Regions from separate parts of the Bradyrhizobium sp. Ken51 genome, predicted to be linked through region 1. Evidence: predicted binding sites of a transcription regulator. Region 1 holds the regulator's gene; the other holds the start of a gene.
The links. The regulator HrcA, encoded in region 1, represses chaperone genes, less so after heat shock. The targets are predictions, from matches to a motif close to GTTAGCACTCNCNNNNNGNGAGTGCTAAC.
Positions count from the first base shown of each region.

Region 1 (3,410 bases):
CGTTTGGCGGGCGTGATCGCGCCGCGCTCCTGCAACAGCCGCTCGATCCGTGCCATCGCCGCGGCAAAATCCTTGTTCGGCCCGGCCCAGCGCGCCGAGTAGATGCCGGGCGCGCCGTCGAGCGCGTCGACCACGATGCCGGAATCATCGGCGAAAGACGGCAGCTTCGTCGCCTGCGCTGCCGCGATGGCCTTGATCGCGGCATTGCTGCGGAAATCGTTCCCGGTCTCTTCCGGCTCGGGAAGGCCTAATTCGCCGGCTGACACCGCGTCGATGCCGTAAGGCGCGAGCAGCTCCTTTATCTCGGCGAGCTTGCCGGGATTATGGGTCGCGATGACGAGCTTTCCGGTGATTCGGCGATGCATCGGCCTATTGACTACGCTACCGCCAGTTTCTGCAAGTCCACGAGACGCGCGACGCCCTTGCGCGCCAGCGCCATCAGCGCCAGGAACTCGGCTTCCGTGAACGGCTCGCGTTCCGCGGTGCCCTGGACTTCGATGATGCGGCCATCGCCCGTCATGACGAAATTGGCGTCGGTATCGGCTTCGGAGTCCTCGGCATAGTCGAGGTCGAGCACGGGCGTGCCCTTGTAGATGCCGCAGGAGATCGCGGCGACGTTGTCGCGCAACACATTGGCTTTGACCATGTTGCGCGCCTTCATCCAGGTGATGCAATCGGCGAGGGCGACCCAGGCGCCGGTGATCGAGGCCGTGCGGGTGCCGCCGTCGGCCTGCAGCACGTCGCAATCGACCGTGATCTGGCGCTCACCGAGCGCTTCGAGATTGATGATGGTGCGAAGCGAGCGGCCGATCAGGCGCTGAATTTCGACGGTGCGGCCGCTCTGCTTTCCGGCGGAGGCCTCGCGGCGGGTGCGTTCCGAGGTCGCGCGCGGCAGCATGCCGTATTCGGCGGTAACCCAGCCACGGCCTTGGCCCTTCAGCCATGGCGGCAGGCGGTCTTCCAGCGTGGCGGTGACCAGCACGTGGGTGTCGCCGAATTTCACCAGGCACGAGCCTTCCGCATATTTGACCACGCCGCGCTCCAGCGTTACGGGGCGCAATTCGTCGGGCGCACGGCGGCTTGGCCGCATGGGAAATCCTCCAAAACTCTCGGAAAAGGGCTGTTGGCGGTGCTTGTAGGTGGGGTGAGGGTGGGCGGCAAGGGGGAAGATCGAGGCCTTGTCCACCCCCGATTTTCAATCCGCGAACGCCACGCTTGTCAGAAGCCCCAGGGATAGACAAATTACCTGTATCTGAGAGGAGTTACCGTCTGTGGCCCATCACGATCCGATCCATCTGATCGCGCCGCGCGCGGGCCTCGCCCAGCTCAACGAGCGTTCCCGCGACATCTTTCGTCAAATCGTCGAAAGCTATCTCGCGACCGGAGAGCCGGTGGGCTCGCGCAATATTTCGCGCCTGATCGCCATGCCGCTGTCGCCCGCTTCGGTTCGTAACGTCATGGCCGACCTGGAACAGCTCGGCCTGATCTACGCCCCGCACACCTCCGCCGGCCGGTTGCCGACGGAACTCGGCCTGCGCTTCTTCGTCGATGCCCTGATGCAGGTCGGCGACCTCAATGATAGTGAACGGCAGGCGATCCAGAGCCAGTTGACCTCCGTCGGCCACGCGCAATCGGTGGAGGCTGCGCTCGAGGAGGCATTGACGCGGCTCTCCGGCCTGACCCGCGCAGCCGCCGTCGTGCTGACGCCGAAATCCAATGCGCGGCTGAAACATATCGAATTCGTCCGCTTGGAACCGGAAAAGGCATTGGTGATCCTGGTCGGCGAGGACGGGCAGGTCGAAAACCGCGTGCTGACGCTCCCGCCGGGGGTTCCATCCTCGGCGCTGACTGAAGCCGGCAACTTCCTCAATGCACGTATCCGTGGCCGGACCCTGGCCGAGGCCCGGCTGGAGCTCGAGACCGCGCTCGGAGAGGCGCGGACCGAGCTCGATCAGCTGACGCACAAGGTGATCTCGGCCGGTATCGCCAGCTGGTCGGGCGGCGAAAACGAGGATCGCCAGCTGATCGTTCGCGGCCACGCCAATCTGCTCGAAGATTTGCATGCGCTGGAGGATCTCGAGCGCGTTCGCCTGCTGTTCGACGATCTCGAGACCAAGCGTGGCGTGATCGACCTGCTCGGCCGGGCCGAAACCGCGGAAGGCGTGCGAATCTTCATCGGCAGTGAGAACAAGCTGTTCTCGCTGTCGGGCTCGTCCACCATCATCTCGCCCTATCGGGATGCCGCCGGCCATATCGTCGGCGTTTTGGGCGTGATCGGGCCGACACGGCTGAATTATGCCCGCGTGATCCCGACCGTGGACTACGCTGCCCGCATCGTCAGCCGGCTCCTGGGGGGCTGACCGGCGTCTCTCCCGATCACGGGCGCTTGATTTTCGGCGCCCGAAGCACGATATCCGGGCCAGAAACCCCCTGAGACGAATGCGAAAAGAGAGCCGATGACCGATCGAGACCGGCAACCCGAAGACACGAGTGCTGCGGCCGGCGAGCCCGTGGTGTCAAAACCCTACATCATGCCCGACGATCCCGAGCCCGGCTCGGTCGAGCTCCTGCAGAAGGAAGCCGCCGAGGCGCGCGATCGCATGCTGCGGACGCTGGCCGAGATGGAGAATTTGCGCAAGCGCACCGCCAAGGAGGTCGCAGACTCCAAGCTCTACGGCGTCACGGGCTTTGCCCGCGACGTGCTCGACATCGCCGACAACCTCCAGCGCGCGCTCGATGCCGTTCCGGCCGAAGCCCGTGCGGCGGCCGATGCAGGCTTGGCTTCGCTGATCGAAGGCGTCGAGCTGACCGAGCGCTCGCTGCTCAGCGCGCTGGAAAAACACGGCGTGAAGAAATTCGACCCCTTGGGCCAGAAGTTCGACCCCAACTTCCAGCAGGCGATGTTCGAGGTGCCCGATGCGTCGGTGCCCGCAGGCACCGTCGTGCAGGTCATGCAGGCCGGCTACACCATCGGCGAGCGCGTGCTGCGTCCCGCCTTGGTGGGTGTCGCCAAGGGCGGCGCCAAGGCCGCGCCCGCCAACAGCAACGAGCCGAACGGCGCGGCCAACTGATCGATCCTCATGGTGAGGAGGCGCGCGCGAAGGGTGCGCTCCTCAGGATGAGGGTCTGGCAGTTCGGTCGCGCCTCTTACGCGCTCGCCGCGATATCCGCGGACTGAATCCGCTTCACGCCGGCCTTGGCCATATCGGCCCAGGCTTTTGCGAGCGAGCCCTGATTGTCGATGCCGCGGCAGGCGTCTTCCACCACATAGACCTCGAAGCCCGCCTTGCGCGCGTCGAGCGCGGTCCAGGCGACGCAGAAATCCGTCGCCAGCCCCGCGACGAAGACGCGCTTGATCTTTCGCCCCTTCAGATAGCCGGCGAGACCCGTCGAGGTCTTGCCGTCGGCTT
Region 1 is NZ_JBVVPB010000007.1:57,789-61,198, reverse strand. Features, by position in the region: gene rdgB (RdgB/HAM1 family non-canonical purine NTP pyrophosphatase) at 1-365, opposite strand, end outside; gene rph (ribonuclease PH) at 377-1,090, opposite strand; gene hrcA (heat-inducible transcriptional repressor HrcA) at 1,272-2,360, shown strand; gene grpE (nucleotide exchange factor GrpE) at 2,457-3,071, shown strand; gene pncA (bifunctional nicotinamidase/pyrazinamidase) at 3,148-3,410, opposite strand, start outside.

Region 2 (3,410 bases), on a different contig from region 1:
CGTCAACAGATGATCAATGGCACGTACCAGATTGTTACTTTGGTCTGTCAAAGCGGTTTGTGAAAAGCCGTCGCCAATGCCGGCTTGCTGTACAGCGCCGGGACTGTTGACCATGTTGTTCACGATGCTAAGCGCAGGATGCTTCTTCAAGCGAAAACCTCCCATCGTCATTCCATGTTCGAAATCATCTATCGCCGCAGCGGAGACTTCGGCCAGCCGTACATCTAGCTCCTTCGCCATCTTCAACTTGAAGTTAGCCGTCGGGTCCTCGACCCTCGCCCATTGCCAAACTGGGGCAGCCATGCCCTTTTCAAGCGAGACGGTGAATTGGCGCAATAGATCGATGCCTTCGGGCGTCACCTTCTCAAACGCGTTGAAGATGAGCGAAACTCCGTCATTTGATACTCGTTTTCATCAACGCGAGCATCGCGTCATTGCTTTGGGTCAAGGTAAGGCCGCTCTCCAGCCGACCTACCGCTGTATTCTCGCGGTGAATACGGCTGATCCCGGCCGATGCATTTACGCTGGCACTTTCGATCAGGCGATCGAGGGCGCGTTTGACATAATTAGCGGAAGGCGAGGTCATGCTCGCTGTGGTAGCAAGTCCAAGGCCCGCCGCCACCGGCCGCGTGGTCGGGGTGCACAGCTTTGTGCCCGGGTGCCCCTACCCCACTAAAGCGGCCCCGGGCGGCCGGCTTTAGGAGGACCCGCGCCGGGCTAGGGCTGTCCGTAGGCACACCTTTAGGTGGGCAGCCTTTGTAGGTACCGCCCCGCCATAAAGCCTCGCGCCCGGCCCGCTAATAGGACCGCGCCCGACCCTATCCTGGCGCCGGGGTTTACCCGGGGGTTTTAGTCCCAGGAAGCGCCGAAAAATGCAACGAAAACAATTATCTATGGCGGAGGGAGAGAATCTAGAAAAGAACTTGCTCTACCGCTGCATCTCAGGTGCTCTCGGTGGGCGAGAGGGATGGGATTTCCCGGCTGCTTTGAGCCGTCGCGGAGCTTGGTCGCGGCATCATAGTACCTGAACAGGCGGGCCGCGCGACTTGGCCCGGCTTAGCCATTGGATGGCAAAGCCAAACAACAACCTGGGCAGGCGCGGCCCTGAATTTCCCCAGCGGGCCTCTTCGGACCAGCCCAGATTCCAGGTGCTCCTTTGGGTGGCTATGAATGGCCTCCGCGGGCCGATGAGGGCGACTGATTCTCGAAATCCTTCGCGGCTTTGTCTTGTATGCCGGCCAGGCCGGCCTATTTTCCGAGCGATTAGCACTCGCTAGCTTCGATTGCTATTTCATCCAAAATAAATGCGACTAGAAGGTAGGAGGAGAGCATGAAATTCCGTCCGCTTCACGACCGGGTCGTGGTCAAGCGCATCGACGCAGAAGAGAAGACTGCTGGCGGCATCATCATTCCCGACACGGCCAAGGAAAAGCCCTCGCAGGGCGAAATCGTCGCTGTTGGCCCCGGCGGCCGCGACGAAGCCGGCAAGCTGATCGCGATCGACCTCAAGGTCGGCGACCGCGTGCTGTTCGGCAAGTGGTCCGGCACCGAAGTCAAGATTGACGGCCAGGACCTGCTGATCATGAAGGAGAGCGACGTCATGGGCGTTCTCACCGACGTGTCTTCCAAGAAGAAGGCCGCCTAATCCACCGCCTGCACCGCTCACCCCTGAGGAGCGCCTGCCGGGCGCCTCGCCAAGGGTGAGATAAGACCAAGTCAACTCAGGGGAAACCAATATGTCAGCCAAAGAAGTCAAATTCGGCGTAGACGCCCGCGATCGCATGTTGCGCGGTGTCGACATCCTCCACAATGCGGTAAAAGTGACGCTCGGTCCGAAGGGCCGCAACGTCGTCCTCGACAAGTCGTTCGGCGCTCCCCGCATCACCAAGGACGGCGTCACCGTCGCCAAGGAGATCGAGCTCGACGACAAGTTCGAGAACATGGGCGCCCAGATGGTGCGCGAAGTCGCTTCCAAGTCCGCTGACTCGGCTGGCGACGGCACCACTACTGCGACCGTGCTGGCGGCTGCGATCGTCCGCGAAGGCGCCAAGTCGGTTGCCGCCGGCATGAACCCGATGGATCTGAAGCGCGGTATCGACATGGCTGTGGAAGCCGTGGTCGCCGACCTCGTCAAGAATTCCAAAAAGGTCACCTCGAACGAGGAAATCGCCCAGATCGGCACGATTTCGGCCAATGGCGATGCCGAGATCGGCAAGTTCATCTCCGACGCCATGAAGAAGGTCGGCAACGAGGGTGTCATCACGGTTGAGGAAGCCAAGTCGCTCGAGACCGAACTCGAGGTCGTCGAAGGCATGCAGTTCGACCGCGGCTATATCTCGCCCTACTTCGTCACCAATGCCGACAAGATGCGCGTTGAAATGGAAGATGCCTACGTCCTCATCAATGAGAAAAAGCTATCTCAGTTGAATGAACTGCTTCCCTTATTGGAAGCTGTGGTGCAGAGCGGCAAGCCGCTGGTGATTATCGCCGAGGACGTCGAAGGCGAGGCGCTGGCCACTTTGGTCGTCAACCGTCTGCGCGGCGGCCTCAAGGTCGCAGCCGTCAAGGCTCCGGGCTTCGGTGATCGCCGCAAGGCCATGCTGCAGGACATCGCGATCCTGACCGGCGGCCAAGCGATCTCGGAAGATCTCGGGATCAAGCTCGAGAACGTCACGCTCAACATGCTCGGTCGCGCCAAGAAGGTGATGATCGACAAGGAGAACACCACGATCGTCAGCGGCGCCGGCAAGAAGGCCGACATCGAGGCGCGCGTGGCCCAGATCAAGGCGCAGATCGAGGAGACCACCTCGGACTACGACCGTGAGAAGCTCCAGGAGCGACTCGCCAAGCTCGCAGGCGGCGTCGCGGTGATCCGCGTCGGCGGCGCGACCGAGGTCGAGGTGAAAGAGCGCAAGGATCGCGTTGATGACGCGATGCATGCGACCCGCGCGGCGGTCGAGGAAGGCATCGTCCCGGGCGGCGGTGTTGCCCTGCTCCGTGCTACCGAGCACCTCAAAGGCATTCGCACCAAGAACGACGACCAGAAGACCGGCGTCGAGATCGTGCGCAAGGCGTTGTCTTACCCGGCCCGCCAGATCGCAATCAACGCGGGCGAGGACGGCTCGGTGATCGTCGGCAAGATCCTAGAGAAGGATCAATACGCCTACGGCTTCGACTCGCAGACCGGCGAATACGGCAACCTGGTCTCCAAGGGCATCATCGATCCGACCAAGGTAGTTCGTGTGGCGATCCAGAACGCAGCCTCGGTCGCGGCGCTCCTGATCACTACCGAAGCCATGGTCGCCGAGCTGCCCAAGAAGGGCGGCGCCGGTCCGGCGATGCCTCCGGGCGGCGGCATGGGTGGCATGGGGGGTATGGACTTCTAAGCCCGACATTCAGAGCTCGACAAT
Region 2 is NZ_JBVVPB010000046.1:32,836-36,245, forward strand. Features, by position in the region: gene AC0L27_RS37755 (hypothetical protein) at 1-360, opposite strand, end outside; gene AC0L27_RS37760 (hypothetical protein) at 395-586, opposite strand; gene AC0L27_RS37765 (co-chaperone GroES) at 1,331-1,645, shown strand; gene groL (chaperonin GroEL) at 1,737-3,386, shown strand.
Region 2: AC0L27_RS37765 (co-chaperone GroES) is a predicted target of HrcA. The motif match lies at 1,263-1,291, and genes of this name have one in related genera.